Regions from separate parts of the Streptomyces sp. NPDC093018 genome, predicted to be linked through region 3. Evidence: riboswitches for the same ligand, from Rfam matches in the RefSeq annotation. Region 3 holds a riboswitch; each other region holds the start of a gene.
What was found. Region 3 has a riboswitch for cobalamin ahead of AB0N90_RS30965 (CbtB-domain containing protein). Riboswitches for the same ligand answer to the same signal wherever they lie in the genome.
Positions count from the first base shown of each region.

Region 1: another riboswitch for cobalamin. It lies ahead of cobN (cobaltochelatase subunit CobN); the one in region 3 lies ahead of AB0N90_RS30965 (CbtB-domain containing protein).
Region 2: another riboswitch for cobalamin. It lies ahead of AB0N90_RS21385 (HoxN/HupN/NixA family nickel/cobalt transporter); the one in region 3 lies ahead of AB0N90_RS30965 (CbtB-domain containing protein).

Region 1 covers NZ_JBFBFF010000025.1:66,698-72,525, forward strand. The annotation lists gene cobN (cobaltochelatase subunit CobN) at 1-1,926, opposite strand, end outside; cobalamin riboswitch at 1,992-2,145, opposite strand; gene AB0N90_RS35325 (cobalamin biosynthesis protein CobG) at 2,179-3,480, shown strand; gene AB0N90_RS35330 (precorrin-8X methylmutase) at 3,477-4,148, shown strand; gene AB0N90_RS35335 (precorrin-2 C(20)-methyltransferase) at 4,145-5,632, shown strand; gene AB0N90_RS35340 (HoxN/HupN/NixA family nickel/cobalt transporter) at 5,676-5,828, opposite strand, start outside.
Region 2 covers NZ_JBFBFF010000009.1:177,480-183,307, reverse strand. The annotation lists gene AB0N90_RS21410 (M1 family metallopeptidase) at 1-395, opposite strand, end outside; gene AB0N90_RS21405 (hypothetical protein) at 550-681, shown strand; gene AB0N90_RS21400 (hypothetical protein) at 797-1,138, shown strand; gene AB0N90_RS21395 (SPFH domain-containing protein) at 1,351-2,493, shown strand; gene AB0N90_RS21390 (hypothetical protein) at 2,541-3,620, shown strand; cobalamin riboswitch at 3,710-3,913, shown strand; gene AB0N90_RS21385 (HoxN/HupN/NixA family nickel/cobalt transporter) at 3,941-5,032, shown strand; gene AB0N90_RS21380 (hypothetical protein) at 5,222-5,440, shown strand; gene AB0N90_RS21375 (heavy metal translocating P-type ATPase) at 5,437-5,828, shown strand, end outside.
Region 3 covers NZ_JBFBFF010000018.1:79,649-85,476, forward strand. The annotation lists gene AB0N90_RS30945 (acyl-CoA dehydrogenase family protein) at 1-482, shown strand, start outside; gene AB0N90_RS30950 (enoyl-CoA hydratase/isomerase family protein) at 479-1,558, shown strand; gene mmsB (3-hydroxyisobutyrate dehydrogenase) at 1,555-2,469, shown strand; gene AB0N90_RS30960 (enoyl-CoA hydratase) at 2,466-3,245, shown strand; cobalamin riboswitch at 3,298-3,451, shown strand; gene AB0N90_RS30965 (CbtB-domain containing protein) at 3,488-3,703, shown strand; gene AB0N90_RS30970 (CbtA family protein) at 3,729-4,601, shown strand; gene AB0N90_RS30975 (histidine phosphatase family protein) at 4,730-5,305, opposite strand; gene AB0N90_RS30980 (short-chain fatty acyl-CoA regulator family protein) at 5,328-5,828, opposite strand, start outside.

The sequences.
Region 1 (5,828 bases), on a different contig from region 3:
CAGCTTCGCCGCCTGGATCAGGGTCCAGATCTGGGCGCGGATGGCGGGCAGCTTGGCCGGGTCCATGGAGGCGATCTGGGCGTACTCGTCGAGGAGTTGCTCCAGGCGCGCGATGTCGCCGTAGGAGTCGGCGCGGGCCATGGGCGGGACGAGGTGGTCGACGAGGGTGGCGTGCACACGGCGCTTGGCCTGGGTGCCCTCGCCGGGGTCGTTGACCAGGAAGGGGTAGACCAGTGGGAGGTCGCCGAGGGCGGCGTCGGGGCCGCAGGCGGCGGACAGGCCGGCGTTCTTGCCCGGCAGCCACTCCAGGTTGCCGTGCTTGCCGAGGTGGATCATCGCGTCCGCCCCGAAGCCGCCCTCCGACTGGGGGGCGGCGATCCAGCGGTAGGCGGCCAGGTAGTGGTGGGAGGGCGGCAGGTCCGGGTCGTGGTAGATGGCGATCGGGTTCTCGCCGAACCCACGCGGGGGCTGGATGAGGACGAGCAGGTTGCCGAAGCGCAGGGCCGCGAGGACGATGTCGCCCTCCTTGTCGCGGCTGTGGTCGACGAACATCTCGCCGGGCGCCGGGCCCCAGTGGTCCTCCACCGCCACGCGCAGTTCCTTCGGCAGCGTGGCGAACCAGCGTCGGTAGTCGGCCGCGGGGACCCGTACCGGATTGCGGGCGAGCTGTTCCTCGGTGAGCCAGTCCTGGTCGTGGCCGCCCGCCTCGATGAGCGCGCGGATCAGTTCGTCACCGTCACCGGAGGCGAGGCCGGGGACGTCCGTGTCGGAGCCGAAGTCGTAGCCCTCCTCGCGCAGACGCCTGAGCAGGGCGACGGCGCTGGCGGGGGTGTCCAGACCGACGGCGTTGCCGATCCGGGAATGCTTGGTGGGGTACGCCGACAGGACGAGAGCCAGCCGCTTGTGCGCCGGCGGGATGTGGCGAAGGCGGGCGTGGCGTACGGCGATTCCGGCGACCCGGGCCGCACGCTCGGGGTCGGCGACGTAGGCCGGGAGGCCGTCGGCGTCGATCTCCTTGAAGGAGAACGGCACCGTGATCAGACGGCCGTCGAACTCGGGCACCGCGATCTGGCCGGCCGCGTCCAGCGGCGAGACGCCCTCGTCGCTCGCCGCCCAGGCCGTGCGGGAGCCGGTCAGGCACAGGGCCTGGAGGATGGGGACGTCGAGGCCGGTGAGCGCGCCCGCGTCCCAGGACTCGTCGTCACCGCCGGCCGATGCCTCGGCGGGCTTGGTGCCTCCGGCCGCCAGGACCGTGGTGACGATGGCGTCGGCGGCTCCGAGTTCGGCGATCAGTTCCGGCTCGGGCGCCCGCAGAGAGGCGACGTACAGGGGCAGCGGGCGGCCACCGGCCTCCTCGATGGCGTCGCACAGTACGTGGACGAAAGCCGTGTTGCCGCTCATGTGGTGGGCGCGGTAGTAGAGCACGGCGATGGTCGGGCCGCCGGTCGGCCGGTCCGGGCGCTCCAGCGGGCCCCAGGTGGGAGCGGGGGCCGGCGCGTCGAAGCCGTGACCGGTGAGCAGGACGGTGTCCGAGAGGAACCGCGCGAGCTGTCCGAGGTTGGCGGGGCCGCCATGGGCGAGGTAGGCGTGCGCCTCCGCGGCGATGCCGACGGGGACGGTGGAGGCCGCCATCAGCTGGGCGTCGGGAGCCTGTTCACCGGTCAGGACGACCACCGGTCGCCCGTCCGCCAGCAGCAGGTCGATGCCGTCCTGCCAGGCGCGGATGCCGCCCAGCAGGCGTACCACCACCAGGGCGACGCCGTCGAGGAGGGCCGGGAGGTCGGCCGGGGTGAGACGGGCGGGGTTGGCGAAGCGGTAGCCGACCGGGCCGTCGGCCGCGCGGGCGCTGAGCAGATCGGTGTCGGATGTCGACAGGAGCAGGATCTCGTGGGCGGGCGGGACTCGCTCCCCGGACGGAGTGGGCATGCGTCGCCTGGCCTTCCTCGGGGTCCGCGCCCCGGGCGGTGTCGGATTGGGTCTCGCCCCCGGAGGAATCCGAGGACGAGGGAGGGGAGTTCCTGGCTCACCCGGCCTGGTGAGGCCGAATTCACAGTGGCGGGACCGCGCCGGATTCGCACCGGCTTCCTCTCTTGTCGCCGTGATGGCGGTTCGCGGATCAGGTGATCCACTGTGGAGCATAGTAAGGGTCACCGTAGGAGCGCGGGGCGTACATCCCTCATGATCGTGGGTATGCTCACCGCCATGCCCACGGCAGACCTTCCTCCCTCCCCATCGCCCCAGGCCACCCCGGCCGCGGGGGACCGCGGTGATGCCTGCCCCGGAGCGCTGCGCCTGCACACGGCGGACGACGGCGCCCTTGCCCGTATCCGGCTTCCCGGTGGAATCCTGACCATCGGACAGGCGGAGGCGCTCGGCCGGGCCGCCCTCCGGCTGGGCGACGGCGACCTGCACCTGACGTCGCGCGGCAATGTACAGTTGCGCGGCCTGGCGGCCGGGTGCGGCGGGGAGTTGGCGGCGGCGTTGGACGCGGTCGGCCTGCTGCCCTCGCGCGAGCACGAGCGGGTGCGCAACATCGTCGCCTCACCTCTGTCCGGCCTCGACGGTGGGGGCGCACAGGATGTGCGTCCTTGGCTGACGGCTCTGGACGCCGCGTTGTGCGCGAGCGAAGCCGCGAGGGGGCTGTCGGGCCGGTTCCTGTTCGCGTTGGACGACGGGCGCGGCGATGTGGCCGGCCTCGGTGCCGACGTCACGGTGCGTGCGACCGGCGACGGCCGAGCATGGCTGGGCCCCGGGTCGGTCCGGGTGTCCGCCGTCGACGCGCCGCGCGCGGCTCTGGTGGCCGCCGAGACCTTCCTGGAGGCCGCGCGGTCCCACGGGGCGCGAACCTGGCGGGTGTCCGAACTCCCTTTGCCGCAGGGCGAGCTGGACCATCTGGTGCGTGACCGGCTGACGGCCGAGGGCATCGCGCAAGAGGTCCGTCCCGAGCCGGTCGGTTCGGCCGACGGACCGCCCCCGGGGATTGTCGGTGAAGCCCTGTCCGCGCACGTTCCCCTGGGGCGGCTCTCGGCCCTCCAGTGGGAGGCGTTGACGGTCGCCGCGGACACCGAGCTGCGGCTGACCCCTTGGCGTGGCGTGGTCGTCCCCACCGTGGGCGCCACCGCCGCGCGGCGCGTCGAGTCGCTCGAACGCCTCCGTGGCGCCGGACTGGTCACCGACCCCGTGTCCTCCTGGCTCCGCGTGGGCGCCTGCATCGGCCGCCCCGGATGCGCCAAGGCACACGGCGACGTACGGGCGGACGCGGCGCGGGCGTTGGAGTCGACGGGCCGCCCCGCTCTCCCCCTGTACTGGTCCGGTTGCGAACGGCGCTGCGGCCACCCCCGTGGTGACCATGTCGATGTGCTCGCGACCCCGGACGGCGGGTACCGTCTGTCGGCCGCCACGACGGCCGGAACCACACGCACCGTGTCCGCGGCAGGTCCCTTCCAGATGGGCGCCGCCCTCGCGGCGATCACCTCATGATCCCCAAGACGACCGAGAGCAGTGAGAAGAGCACCGTGACCACCCACGTCTACGAGAAGGACGGGGCGGCGATCTACCGCCAGTCCTTCGCCACCATCCGCGCCGAAGCGGACCTCACCGGTCTGCCCGCCGACGTCAGCCAGGTCGCGGTGCGCATGATCCACGCCTGCGGGATGGTCGACCTCGTCAAGGACCTGGCACACACACCCGCCGTGGTCGCCCGGGCCCGCGAGGCCCTGCGGGCCGGCGCACCGATCTTCTGCGACGTACAGATGGTGGCCAGCGGCGTGACCCGCAAGCGGCTGCCCGCCGCCAACGACGTGCTCTGCACGTTGTCCGACCCGGCCGTCCCGGAACTGGCCGCCACGATGGGCACCACGCGCAGCGCCGCCGCGCTGGAGCTGTGGCGCGACCGGCTGGAGGGTGCGGTCGTCGCCGTCGGCAACGCTCCCACCGCGCTCTTCCGCCTGCTGGAGATGATCGAGGAGGGCGCTCCGCGACCCGCCGCCGTCATCGGCGTCCCCGTCGGTTTCGTCGGCGCGGCCGAGTCCAAGGACGCCCTGGCCACGCATCCGTCCGGCCTGGAGCACCTGGTGGTGCGTGGCCGCCGCGGTGGCAGTGCCATCGCCGCCGCCGCGCTCAACGCGATCGCGAGTGAGGAAGAGTGAGCGGCAAGCTGTACGGGGTCGGCCTCGGCCCCGGTGATCCTGCCCTGATGACCGTACGGGCCGTCGAGGTCATCGCCGAGGCCGACGTGGTCGCGTATCACAGCGCCCGGCACGGCCGGTCCATCGCGCGCTCGATCGCCGCGAAGCACATCCGCGCCGACCATGTCGAGGAGCCGCTGGTCTACCCGGTCACGACGGAGACCACCGACCACCCGGGCGGCTACAAGGGCGCGATGGAGGAGTTCTACGCCGAGGCGGCCGCCCGGCTGGCGGCCCATCTCGACGCCGGCCGTACGGTGGCCGTGCTCGCCGAGGGGGATCCGCTCTTCTACGGCTCCTACATGCATATGCACAAGCGGCTCGTCGACCGCTACGACACCGAGGTCGTCCCCGGGGTCACCTCCGTGTCGGCCGCCGCGGCCCGCCTGGGCGCACCGCTCGCCGAGGGTGAGGAGGTGCTGACGATCCTGCCGGGCACCCTGCCGGAGGAGGAGCTGACCGCCCGGCTGGCCGCCACGGACGTGGCGGTGGTGATGAAGCTCGGGCGCACCTTCCCCAAGGTCCGGCGCGCGCTGGAGAGTTCGGGTCGGCTGGGTGCGGCCCGGTACGTGGAGCGGGCCACCATGAGCGGGGAGCGCGTCGCCGAACTGGCCGATGTGGACGCCGAGTCGGTGCCGTACTTCGCGGTGGCGGTGCTGCCGAGCCAGGTGGACGCCGAACGGCCCGTGCGCGAGCGCGGCGAGGTGGTCGTGGTCGGAACGGGTCCCGCCGGTCCGCTGTGGCTGACGCCCGAGACGCGGGGCGCGCTGGCCGCCGCGGACGATCTGGTCGGCTACACCACCTACCTCGACCGGGTCCCCCGGCGGCCGGGCCAGATCCGGCACGGCTCGGACAACCGGGTCGAGGCCGAGCGCGCCGAGTTCGCCCTGCAACTGGCGCAGCGGGGGCGCCGGGTGGCCGTGGTCTCGGGCGGTGACCCGGGCGTCTTCGCGATGGCCACGGCCGTCCTGGAGGTGGCCTCGCAGGTGGAGTACAAGGACGTGCCGGTGCGTGTGCTGCCCGGCGTGACCGCCGCTAACGCCGCCGCGGCGAGAGCGGGGGCTCCCCTCGGCCATGATTACGCGGCCATCTCCCTCTCCGACCGGCTCAAGCCGTGGGAGGTCATCGCGGAGCGGTTGCGGGCGGCGGCCTCGGCGGATCTGGTGCTGGCCCTGTACAACCCCGGTTCACGCAGCCGGACCTGGCAGGTGGGCAAGGCGCGCGAGCTGTTGCTGGAGCACCGGGCACCGGCTACGCCGGTGGTGGTCGCCCGGGACGTGGGCGGCCCCGGAGAGCGGGTGCGGATCGTACGGCTGGGCGAGCTGGACCCCGCCGAGGTCGACATGCGCACGATCCTGCTGGTCGGTTCCTCGCAGACACAGGTGGTACGGCGGGGTGCGGGCGAGGAGATCGTCTGGACGCCGCGCCGGTACCCGGAGGCCTGAGGGTGAGCGGTGCCGCGGGCTGCCCGCGGCACCGCCTCCTGTGCTACTCGTCGTGTTCCGCGGCCGTGGCCGGGCGGGCCAGACCCGCCGTCCACTTCTCCTCGATGCGGCCGAACTTCCACACCAGCAGGGCGACGGCCCAGGTGGCGAAGAACAGACCGACGATGACATAGCCGATGATGTTGAGGTCGAGGCC
Region 2 (5,828 bases), on a different contig from region 3:
TCGTCGCCTTTGACCGTTCGTGGGGTGCCGTCGTACGTGACGACCGTCTTGAAGATCTCGTCGTTCTTCAATGCCTTCGCCGGTGTGACGGCCAACTCGTCGCCCGAACGGGAGATGTGGGCTTTCGACCCTTGTACCGTCGCGGTGCGTACCCGCAGGCCCGACAGGTCGAGGTCGAAGCGGCTCAGATCCTGGGTGGCCCGCGCCGTGATGACCGTCGTGCCCTTCAGATGATTGGTCTCCGGTGTGTAATCCAGCGTCAGCCCGTAATGCGTCACGTCGTAGCCGCCATTGCCGAGCGTCGGGAAGAGCGGGTCACCCACTCCGGCCGCGCCGGGCTTCGCGGCCGCGGCAATTCCGTCCCCCGGCGCGGAACCGGCGCAGGACGTCGTCATGGCCACAAGCAGCGCCGCCGGCGGAGCCCAGCCGGGCAGGGAACGCCGGGGTCGGCGGGCCGGTGCTGTGCGAGGTTTCATCCCGTTGCTCCCGTCGACTGCGGCACGCGAGATGTCAGAGGCTCTGCATCGGCCCATGGTTGCCTCAAGATTGGTGAAAATCTATCGGGGAGCTGTCCGGCCTTCGAGGGTCTTCGCCCGGGTCAACGGCGATGAGGGCATCACCTTTCCCGACACCACCGTCGGCGCCGACTGCTTCCAGGAGATCTGCGCCGCCACCGGCTGACCGCCTACCTGCTGCGCAGGCTCGCTGACGACGACACGAGCCCCGGCAACCCCTGCCGACCGGGCCGCCCCGCCGTCAGCAGGCTTACAGGGAACCTTCTTCGGCCGTCGTCCAGATGCCGGACGACGACATCGCCCTGGACGGTCTGCCGGTCCTCCCCGCCGGATCCGTCCATCCCCTTCGGGGTGGCCGCCAACCGCCGCTGCCCCGCCTTGCGTCCGGCACCCCTGATCATGCGTTCCACGACCTGCCACCCGGCATGGTGTGCGAGAACCTGCGTTCGCCGCGCGCCGACGAACCAGGGCACGTCAGACAGGTGGACCTCTCGCCGGAACTGTCCTGGGAGCACGTCCGGCGGCTGCGCGCGCTGACCGGTCTGTGCGCGTTCGGGCTGAGCGAGGAGCAGGCGCACCAGGTCTGCGTGGTCAACCCCGGGGTGCTGATGGGGGTTCGGTGACGATGCCCGGTGGAGTCCGGTCCCACCTGCGGCTGAGGGCGGCTGGGGACTCGTGGCCGCCGTCGGTCCGGGCCCGCCCCACCGGTAGCCGTGCGGGCCGCGGCAGGCATACTGTCGGCTGATCGCCTGACCGATTGATCGTCGTGCGATCACCGACCCGGGACCGGCCGGGGAGCGAGAGATTCCGGAAACGCGAGGAGTGGGGGGTTGTCGTGGGGCTGATGGACCGTATCCGCGGTGAGTTCATCGACATCATCGAGTGGACCGACGACGGCCGGGACACCATCGTGTGGCGCTTTCCGCGCTACGGCAACGAGATCAAGATGGGCGCGCGGCTCGTGGTGCGCGAGTCGCAGGTGGCCGTCTTCGTCAACGAGGGCCGGCTTGCCGACGTCTACCAGCCGGGCACGTACACCCTCTCGACCCAGAACATGCCGGTCCTGTCCACGCTGAAGGGCTGGAAGCACGGCTTCGAGTCGCCGTTCAAGGCCGAGGTCTACTTCGTCACCACCCGGCAGTTCACCGACTTCAAGTGGGGCACCCAGAACCCGGTGATCCTGCGCGACGCCGAGTTCGGCATGGTCCGGGTCCGCGCCTTCGGCACCTTCGCCGCGAAGGTGGTGGACGCCGCCGCGCTGCTGCGCGAACTGGTGGGCACCGACCCGCAGTTCCGCACCGAGGAGGTCGGCGAGCACCTGCGGCAGCTGATCGTCTCCAAGCTGGGCTCCGCACTGGGCTCGGCCGGTGTGCCACTGCTGGACCTCGCCGCCCGGCAGGACGGCATCGGGCGGCAGCTCGCCGACGCGCTGACCCAGGAACTGGCCTCCACCGGCATCGCCATCCCCCGGTTCTACATCGAGAACATCAGCGTCCCGCCGGAGATCGAGGCGGCGATCGACACCCGCTCCCGGATGGCCATCACCGGCAACCTGGACGACTACGCCAAGCTCCAGGCCGCCGACGCGATCCCGCTCGCCGCCGCCAACCCGGGCACCGGCGGTGACGCGCTCGGGCTGGGCGTGGGCATGGCGCTGGGCCAGCGCGTCGTACAGAGCATGTCCGGTACGACGGCCCCCGCGGCCCCGGCGGCACAGGGACCGGCGCAGCCCGCCGCACCCGCCGCCGATGTCCCGCCGCCGCTGCCCACCGCGCCGCGCTGGTTCCTCGCGGTCGCCGGACAGCAGCAGGGCCCGTACGACGAGAGCGCGCTGGCCGGGCAGGTCGCGGCGGGCAACCTGACCCGCGCCACGCTGGTCTGGCGCAGCGGGCAGGCCGCCTGGCAACCCGCGGACCAGGTCCCGGAGTTGGCGTCGCTGCTCGCCGACGTGCCGCCGCCGCTGCCCCCGCAGGGCTGAGATCCGCCGTCCGGCACCTCGGGTAACAGGTCACAAGGAGAAGTGAGTTGACGGATCAGGACGTCGCGCCGGCGCCCGACAGGGCGTTCCAGTGCGAGGCGTGCGGCGGGGTGAGCGAGTACGCGCCCGGGACCTACGCGCTGCGCTGCCCGTACTGCAAGCACGAGCAGGACATCACGCCGATACCGCGGCAGGTCACCGAGCACCCCATCGAGGAACTGGCCGAGCTGCGGCGGGCGTCCGCGCCGAGCCGGGTGAAGGTGTACACCTGCCCCGGCTGCCACGCGGTGACCGAGAGCGACACCCTCAGCGACAAGTGCCAGTTCTGCGCCACCCCGCTGGTCGCGGACGCCGCCGGCACCGAACGCGTCGTACCCGAGGCGGTACTGCCGTTCGGGGTGAGCCGTGAGGAGGCCCGGGACGCCCTGGCGAAGTGGACGAAGTCCCGCTGGTTCGCGCCCGGCGAGCTGAAGAAGGTCACCGAGGCGGAGACGTTCCGGGGCAGTTACCTGCCGCACTGGACGTACGACGCGCAGACCTTCACCGAGTACTCCGGTCAGCGCGGCGAGCACTACTGGGTGGAGGAGGAGGACTCCGACGGCAACACCCGGCAGGTGCGGCACACCCGTTGGCACCATGTGTCCGGAACCGTCGACCGGTTCTTCGACGATGTGCTGGTGCCCGGCAGCAGTCAGGTGCCGGAGAAGGAACTGGACAAGCTCACGCCCTGGCCGCTGGAGGAGACGGTTCCCTACCAGGAGGAGTACCTGGCGGGTTTCCGTACCGTCCGCTTCGACGTCGAGCCGGAGACCGGCCTGGAGTCGGCGAAGGCCCGGATGGCGCCGGTGATCCGCGCCGACTGCAAGCGGGACATCGGCGGCGACGAGCAGCGGGTGCACTCGATGTCCACCGCCTACAGCGGCCTCACCTACAAGCTGGTGCTGCTGCCCGTCTGGTTCCTGACCTACCTCCACGCGGGCAAGGCGTGGCCGGTCATGGTCAACGCCCGAACCGGCGAGGTCATCGGCGAACGGCCGTACAGCGCGGCCAAGATCGCCCTGGCCTCGGTGGGCGGCGCGCTGCTGATCGCGTTGGTGGTGCTGCTCGTGGTGATGCTGCGCAAATGAGCATGGGTGCGGGGACTTCCTCGCGGGCGGCCTGATGTGATCTTGGATACCCGGGGACCGTCCGATTGTGCGGGAGCGGGTGACCGGTTCTACGGTGGGCGGGCCGTGGTGTTCGGGAAGACCGGTGACAGCCCCCAGCGGGGCTCAGACCGGAGCGGCCCTCGCCACTGTGATCGGGGAGTATCCGTCCCAGTTGGGCACGGTCACCGTCCGCCGCCCGGCGGACGGGAAGGCCGGGACGGACACGCGCGCACCCGTAAGCCAGGAGACCGGCCACGGCACTTCACGAGCTGATCCACGAGGTGCTGGAGCGTGACCCCATGACCCTGCCCGCAGAGTCGACCCGTTTTCGTTGGCGGCGCGAGGACACCGTCCGAACCGCCGGGCTGCTGGTGGTGATCGCCGCCCTGCATGTCGTGGCGTTCGGCATCCTGTTCCTGCTGGTCGTGCCCGGGCACTACGAGGTCGGCTCCAAGGCGTTCGGGATCGGCCTCGGGGTCACCGCGTACACCCTGGGCATGCGGCACGCGTTCGACGCCGATCACATCGCCGCGATCGACAACACCACCCGCAAGCTGATGGCCGACGGCAAACGGCCGGTGTCGGTCGGCTTCTGGTTCGCGCTCGGCCATTCCAGCGTGGTGGTCGCCATGGCGGCCCTGGTCGCGGGCGGCGCACAGCTCGCCGGCACCCTGCTCGACGACGACTCCCGTACCCACCAGACCCTCGGCGTCGTCGGCACCACCGTCTCCGGGACCTTCCTCTACCTCATCGCGGCGCTCAACCTCGTGGCCCTCGCGGGCATCCTGCGGGTCTTCCGGGCGATGCGAGCGGGGACGTACGACGAGGCCGCCCTGGAACAGCACCTGGACTCGCGGGGGTTCATGAACCGGTTCCTGGGTCGCTTCACCGGGGCGGTCACCCGGCCCGGGCAGATGTTCCCGCTGGGCTTCCTGTTCGGGCTCGGCTTCGACACCGCGACCGAGGTCACCCTGATGGTGATGGCGGGCAGCGGTGCCGCGGCCGGACTTCCGTGGTACGCGGTCCTGTGCCTGCCGCTGCTGTTCGCGGCGGGGATGAGCCTGTTCGACACGCTCGACGGCACGTTCATGAACTTCGCCTATCAGTGGGCGTTCTCCAACCCGGTGCGCAAGGTGTTCTACAACCTGACCATCACCGGCCTGTCCATCGCGGTCGCGTTCCTGATCGGCACCATCGAACTGGTCGGCGTGCTGCACGAGAAGCTCGATCTCAGTGACGTGGTGACCGATTGGATCGCCGGGCTGGACCTGGACAACGTGGGGTACGTCATCGTCGGCCTGTTCGTGGTCGTGTGGGCGGCGGCGCTGGCGTACTGGCGGTTGGCCGGGGTCGAGCAGCGGTGGGCGGGCCGGCTCGGCGGGGACGGCTGACACCCCGGCCGCTTCGAGGACCCGCGTGCTCTGCCGCCGGGCGGCCGTGCACGCCGACGTGCCAGCAGTTATGGCGTACGTCACGATCAAGTCCCGGAACCCGGCGCTCCGTCGGGCCGACTACTGCGACGGTACGGCTCCAATCGCCATCTCTCGCACGACGGTCCGATGCGACCAGGAAGGTCGGGCATGGCCGATATTCCGATGTCACCCGGCTCCACCGGTACGACCCGCGGCAGGCCGCTGCCGTCTCCCGCGCTCTGGGGATTCCTGCTCCTGCTGACGCTGCTGTTCGCGGTCTCCTACGCCGTCGGCTCGGCGGCGGGGCCGGTGGCGCCCGGCATACATGGCACCGGGAGCGGCGGCGATGACGACATGCCCGGGATGAGCCATGGGGGCGGCGAGTGACCGCGGTCGAACCGGCGGCGGAACTCCTTGTCACCGACATCACCGTCGGCGGAATGACCTGCGCGGCCTGTGTCCGTCGGGTGGAGAAGAAGCTCGGCAAGCTGGCGGGCGTCACGGCCTCGGTCAATCTGGCCACGGGGCTCGCCCGGGTCAGCCACCCGGCCGATGTCGCGCCCGAGAGCCTCCTCGCCGCGGTCGAACAGGCCGGGTACCAGGCCGCGTTGCCGGTGCGCGAGGACGAAGAGGACTCCGGGGCCGCAGGCGGTGAAGAGGCCGAGTCCCGGCGCGAGCGGGAACGGCTCACGGTCACCGCGCTGCTGGCCGTACCCGTGCTGGTGCTCTCGATGGTGCCGGCCCTGCAGTTCCGCGATTGGCAGTGGCTGTGCTT
Region 3 (5,828 bases):
TCCTCGGCCGTGCGGGCGAGGGCTTCCGGATCGCGATGAACGGCCTGAACGGCGGCCGCCTCGGCATCGCCGCCTGCTCCCTCGGCGGCGCCCGCAGCGCCCTGGACCGCAGCCTCGCCCATCTCGCCGACCGGGAGGCGTTCGGCGCCCGCCTCCTGGACGCCCAGGCCCTGCGCTTCCGCCTCGCCGACATGGCGACCGAGCTGACCGCGGCCCGCGCCCTGGTCCAGCAGGCGGCCCGCGCCCTGGACGCCGGGGACCCGCAGGCGCCGTATCTGTGCGCCATGGCGAAGCGGTTCGCCACCGACACCGGGTACTCGGTCGCCGACCGCGCCCTGCAACTGCACGGCGGATACGGGTACCTCGCCGAGTACGGCATTGAGAAGATCGTCCGCGACCTTCGCGTCCACCAGATCCTGGAAGGAACCAACGAGATCATGCGCGTCATCGTGGCCCGCGGCCTGACGGAGGCCCTCGGATGAGCAACGACACCGAGGAACCCGTCCTCCTGCGCACCGAAGGCCGGGCCGCCCGGATCATCCTCAACCGGCCCAGGGCCCTCAACGCCCTCACCCATGAGATGGTCACCCGCATCGACGCGGCGCTGACCGACTGGGAGCACGATCCGGCCGTGCGGACCGTCGTCATCAGCGGTGCCGGAGCGCGCGGACTGTGCGCGGGCGGCGACATCCGCGCCATCCACGACGACGCCCGGACGGGCGACGGCACCGCCTCGGCCGCGTTCTGGCGGGACGAGTACCACCTCAACGCCCGTACCGCCCGCTACCCCAAGCCCTATGTCGCCCTCATGGACGGCATCGTGATGGGCGGCGGGGTCGGCGTCTCCGCGCACGGCGGCGTCCGCGTCGTCACCGAGCGCTCGCGGATCGCGATGCCGGAGACCGGGATCGGCTTCATCCCGGACGTCGGCGGCACCCACCTCCTCTCCCGCGCACCCGGCGAGCTCGGCACCCATCTCGCCCTGACGGGAAACCAGATCGGCGCCGGTGACGCCCTGCTGTGCGGGCTCGCCGACCACTACGTGCCCTCCGACGCCCTGGACGCCCTGCTGGCCGACCTCGCCGCGCTGCCCGTGACCGAGGCCCTGGCCCGGCACGAACAGCCCGCGCCGAAGGGGGTGTTGACCGAGCAGCGGAGCTGGATCGACGCCTGCTATTCCGCCGACTCCGTCGAGGAGATCGTCGAGCGGCTGTGCGCGCACGGCGGCACGGAGGCCAAGGAGGCGGCCGAGACCCTCCTCGCCAAGTCGCCCACCGCGCTCAAGGTCACCCTGGCGGCCCTCCGCCGCGCCCGGCGGCTCGGGACCCTGGAGGAGGTCCTCGACCAGGAGTACCGCGTCTCGTGCGTCGGGCTGAAGAGCCCCGACCTGGTGGAGGGCGTCCGCGCCCAGATCATCGACAAGGACCGCGACCCGCACTGGTCACCGGCGACCCTGGCCGAGGTCACCGACGCCGACGTGGAGCGCTTCTTCGCCCCGCTCGGCGACCGCGAACTCGGGCTCGCGGGGCCCGGCGGTACGACGGGGGCGACGCGGTGAGCGGGGACGGCGGGGCGCGCCGCACCGTCGCCTTCATCGGGCTCGGGCACATGGGCGGTCCGATGGCCGCCAACCTGGTCGGGGCCGGGCATCGGGTACGCGGACACGACCTGGTGCCCGAGGCCCTGGCGGCCGCCGCGCGGGCCGGGGTGGAACCCGCCGGATCCGCGCCCGCGGCGGTGGCCGACGCGGACACCGTGATCACCATGCTCCCCGCGGGCCGCCATGTCCTGGACCTCTACGACACCCTCCTCGGGGCGGCCCGGCCCGGCACCCTCTTCGTCGACTGCTCCACCATCGACGTCGCCGACGCCCGCACCGCTCATGAGCGCGCCGTCGCCGCCGGGATGCGGGCGCTGGACGCACCCGTCTCCGGCGGAGTGGTCGGCGCCGAGGCCGGCACGCTGACCTTCATGGCCGGCGGCGGGGAGGCCGAATTCGCGGGCGCCCGGCCCCTGTTGGACGTCATGGGCGGCAAGGCCGTGCACTGCGGCGGCCCCGGCGCCGGGCAGGCGGCGAAGATCTGCAACAACATGATCCTCGGCGTCTCCATGATCGCCGTGAGCGAGGCGTTCGTCCTCGGGGAGCGTCTGGGACTGTCCCACCAGGCCCTGTTCGACGTCGCGTCCACGGCGTCCGGGCAGTGCTGGGCGCTCAGCGTCAACTGCCCGGTCCCGGGCCCGGTCCCGGCGAGCCCCGCCAACCGGGACTACCGGCCCGGCTTCGCCGCCGCGCTCATGGCCAAGGATCTGGGCCTCGCCGCCAACGCCGTCAAGGCGGGCGGCGTGCAGGCCGAACTCGGTCTCAGGGCCGCCGAGTTGTACGCCGAATACGCCGAACGGGTCGGTGCCGCCGAGGACTTCTCCGGCATCGTACGCACCATCAGGGAACAGAGCGGAGAGCGCGCATGAGCACCGAGTACGAGACGATCCGGGTCGAGCGCAAGGGCCGTACCGCCCTGCTCACCCTCGACCGCCCCAAGGCCCTCAACGCGCTGAACCTCCAGGTCATGAACGAGGTCGTGGCCGCGACCGAGGCCCTGGACCGGGACCCGGAGTGCGGCTGCGTCGTGATCACCGGCTCGGCGAAGGCGTTCGCCGCGGGCGCCGACATCAAGGAGATGAGCCCCAAGGGGTACATGGACATGTACCTCGCCGACTGGTTCACCGCCTGGGACCGGCTCGGACAGCTGCGCACCCCGACCGTCGCCGCGGTCTCCGGGTACGCCCTCGGCGGCGGCTGCGAACTGGCCATGCTCTGCGACATCCTGCTCGCCGCCGACACCGCCGTCTTCGGGCAGCCCGAGATCAAACTCGGGGTGATCCCCGGGATCGGCGGCTCCCAGCGGCTGACCCGGGCCGTCGGCAAGGCCAAGGCCATGGAGCTGGTGCTGACCGGCCGCACCATGGACGCCGTCGAGGCCGAGCGCGCCGGGCTCGTCTCCCGGATCGTCCCCGCCGCCGAGCTGCTCGCCGAGGCCCTCGCCGTCGCCGAGGTCGTCGCCGGGATGTCGCTGCCGGTGGCGATGATGGCCAAGGAGGCGGTGGGCCGGGCCTTCGAGACCACCCTCGCGGAAGGCGTCCGCTTCGAACGGCGGCTCTTCCACGCGGTGTTCGCGACCGCCGACCAGAAGGAGGGGATGGCCGCCTTCGTGGACAAGCGGCCGCCGGAGTTCCGGCACCGCTGACCCGGGAGGTGCGTCCCTTCGACCTGAGGGGTGCGTCTCCCGGCCACTTGTCTGATTGACGGACGATGCTGGTTTCCGTACGCTCCGCTTGTAGTGATGGCCTGAGGAAGCTGGTGGGAATCCAGCACGGTCGCGCCACTGTGTACGTGCCCCTCCGCGAGGGCGGGCACGAAGTCAGACACCGGGCCATCGCGACGCTCCACTGGCTGAGGGACGCACGATCCCCTGAAGGAGGCTCACTCATGAGCAGTCTGTCCGCGCCCGCCGCACTCCCCACCCCCGTCGTCCTCCCGGCGACGAAGGCCGTCTTCTGGCTGGTCGGGACCGCGCTCTTCGCGCTGGCGATCTACTACTTCATCGGGGTCGACCAGGGCGCCTACTCCGTCTTCGGCAAGGACATGCACGTCCACGAGTTCGTGCACGACGCCCGCCACTTCCTGGGCTTCCCCTGCCACTGACGAGAGCAAGCACGGACATCTGAACATGGAAAAGAGACTCATTCTGCGCGGCGTCATCGCCGGCGCAGTCGCCGGGCTGCTCGCCTTCGTCTTCGCACGGATCTTCGCCGAGCCCCAGATCGCCAAGGCGATCGACTACGAGAGCGGCCGCGACGCCGCGCAGGCCGTCCTCGACAAGGCCGCCGGGATCACGGCCGAGGCCGAGGGCCCCGACATCTTCAGCCGGACGATCCAGGCCAACGTCGGCATCGGCGTGGGCATGGTCCTCTTCGGCGTCGCCATGGGCGCGCTCTTCGCCGTCGCCTACGCGATCTGCCTCGGCCGCGTCGGCAAGCTGCGCCCGCGCAACCTCGCCATGCTGGTGGCGCTGGGCGGCTTCGTCGGCATGTACCTGGTGCCGTTCATCAAGTACCCGGCCAACCCGCCGGCCATCGGCCACCCCGAGACGATCAAGGACCGGGGCAATCTCTACCTGGCCATGGTGGTCTGCTCGGTGGTCTTCCTCGTGGCCGCCGTCTGGCTCGGCAAGCGCCTCCAGCCGCGCTACGGCAACTGGAACGCCACGCTGCTCGCCGCCGGCGCCTATGTGGTGGCCATCGGCATCGTGATGGCGCTGCTCCCCGCGCTCGGCGAACTCTCCGCCAATGTCAAGGAGTACGGCCACCACGCCACCGAGACCCCGCTGCCCCTGACCAACTCCAAGGGCACCATCGTCTACCCGGGCTTCCCGGCGGACGTCCTGGCCTCCTTCCGCTTCTACTCCGTCGCCGCCCAGGCCCTGCTCTGGGCGACCCTGGGCCTCGTCTTCGCCCCCATGGCCGAGCGGCTGCTCGACCCGGCGGCGCGGGCGGCCGCGAAACCGGCACCCCGGCAGCCGGAAGAGGTCGGCGCCGCCTGACCCACGCCGACCGGCGTGATCACATCCACGCCGACCGGCGCGCAGGACGCACCGAGGGCCGTATCGAGGGCCATACCGAGGGCCGCACCCCCAACAGGGTGCGGCCCTCGGCCCGTTGGCAGCCGGGTTCACGCCTCCGGCGCGACCAAGGGCCCCCCGAGCCGCAGATTCCACCGCCCGGCCCGCCCGCTGAGCTCCGTCGCCGTCAACGGCACCACGTCCAGCCGCCAGAACGCGCTCATGGGCAGCCCTAGCGCCCCGACGACCGCGGCCCGTACGATCTCCGGCTCGACCACGGCCACCGTACGGCCGTCCGCCGCGCCGTCCAGCCAGGCCCCGACCCGTGCGCACACCTCCCGCACCGACTCCCCGCCGTGGCCCGCCCATCCGGGGTCGGTGAGCCAGTGGCCCAGGGACTCCGGCTCGGCCCCCGTCACCTCGTCCAGGGTGCGTCCGCGCCAGCGGCCCACGTCCACGCCCCGCAGCGCGGGCGCCTCCACACCGCCGTCGAGGCCGAGGGCATGCGCCGTCTCCCGGCAGCGCGTACTCGCGGACACCACCACCCGGGCGGGCACGGGCAGCGACCCGGCCGCCGAGCGGGCCCGCGCCGCCCCGAGGTCCTCGATGGAGTCGCCGTCGTAGAAGCGGGCCCGGCGCAGTGCGGGGGTCATGGCGGGGGAGACGAGAAGGATACGGCTGGTCACGCGGGACACTCCTGCGGGGTCGTCAAGGGGTACGGGTCTCCACCGGGTACGGCACGTACGTGCGCCGGTCCGGATCGATGGCGAGGTGTCCGCCGGCCGGTGGCCGGGCCCGCTGGGCGCAGTCGCGGCGCTCGCAGATCCGGCAGCCCAGGCCGATCGGGGTGGCGGCCCGCGGGTCGTCCAGGGCGATGCCCTCGGCGTACACCAGCCGGTGCGCGTGGCGCAGTTCGCAGCCGAGGGCGACGGCGAACTCGGCGCGCGGCGCGTGATGCCCGAACCCGCCCCGGGTGATGGTGCGCGCCACCCAGAAGTACCGCTTGCCGTCCGGCATCTCGGCGACCTGGGTGAGTATCCGGCCGGGCGCGGAGAACGCCTCGTACACCGTCCACAGCGGGCAGGTGCCGCCGAGCCGGGAGAAGTGGAAGTCGGTCGCCGACTGCCGCTTGGAGATGTTGCCGGCCCGGTCGACCCGCAGGAAGGAGAACGGCACCCCCCGGCGTCCGGTGCGCTGGAGGGTGCTCAG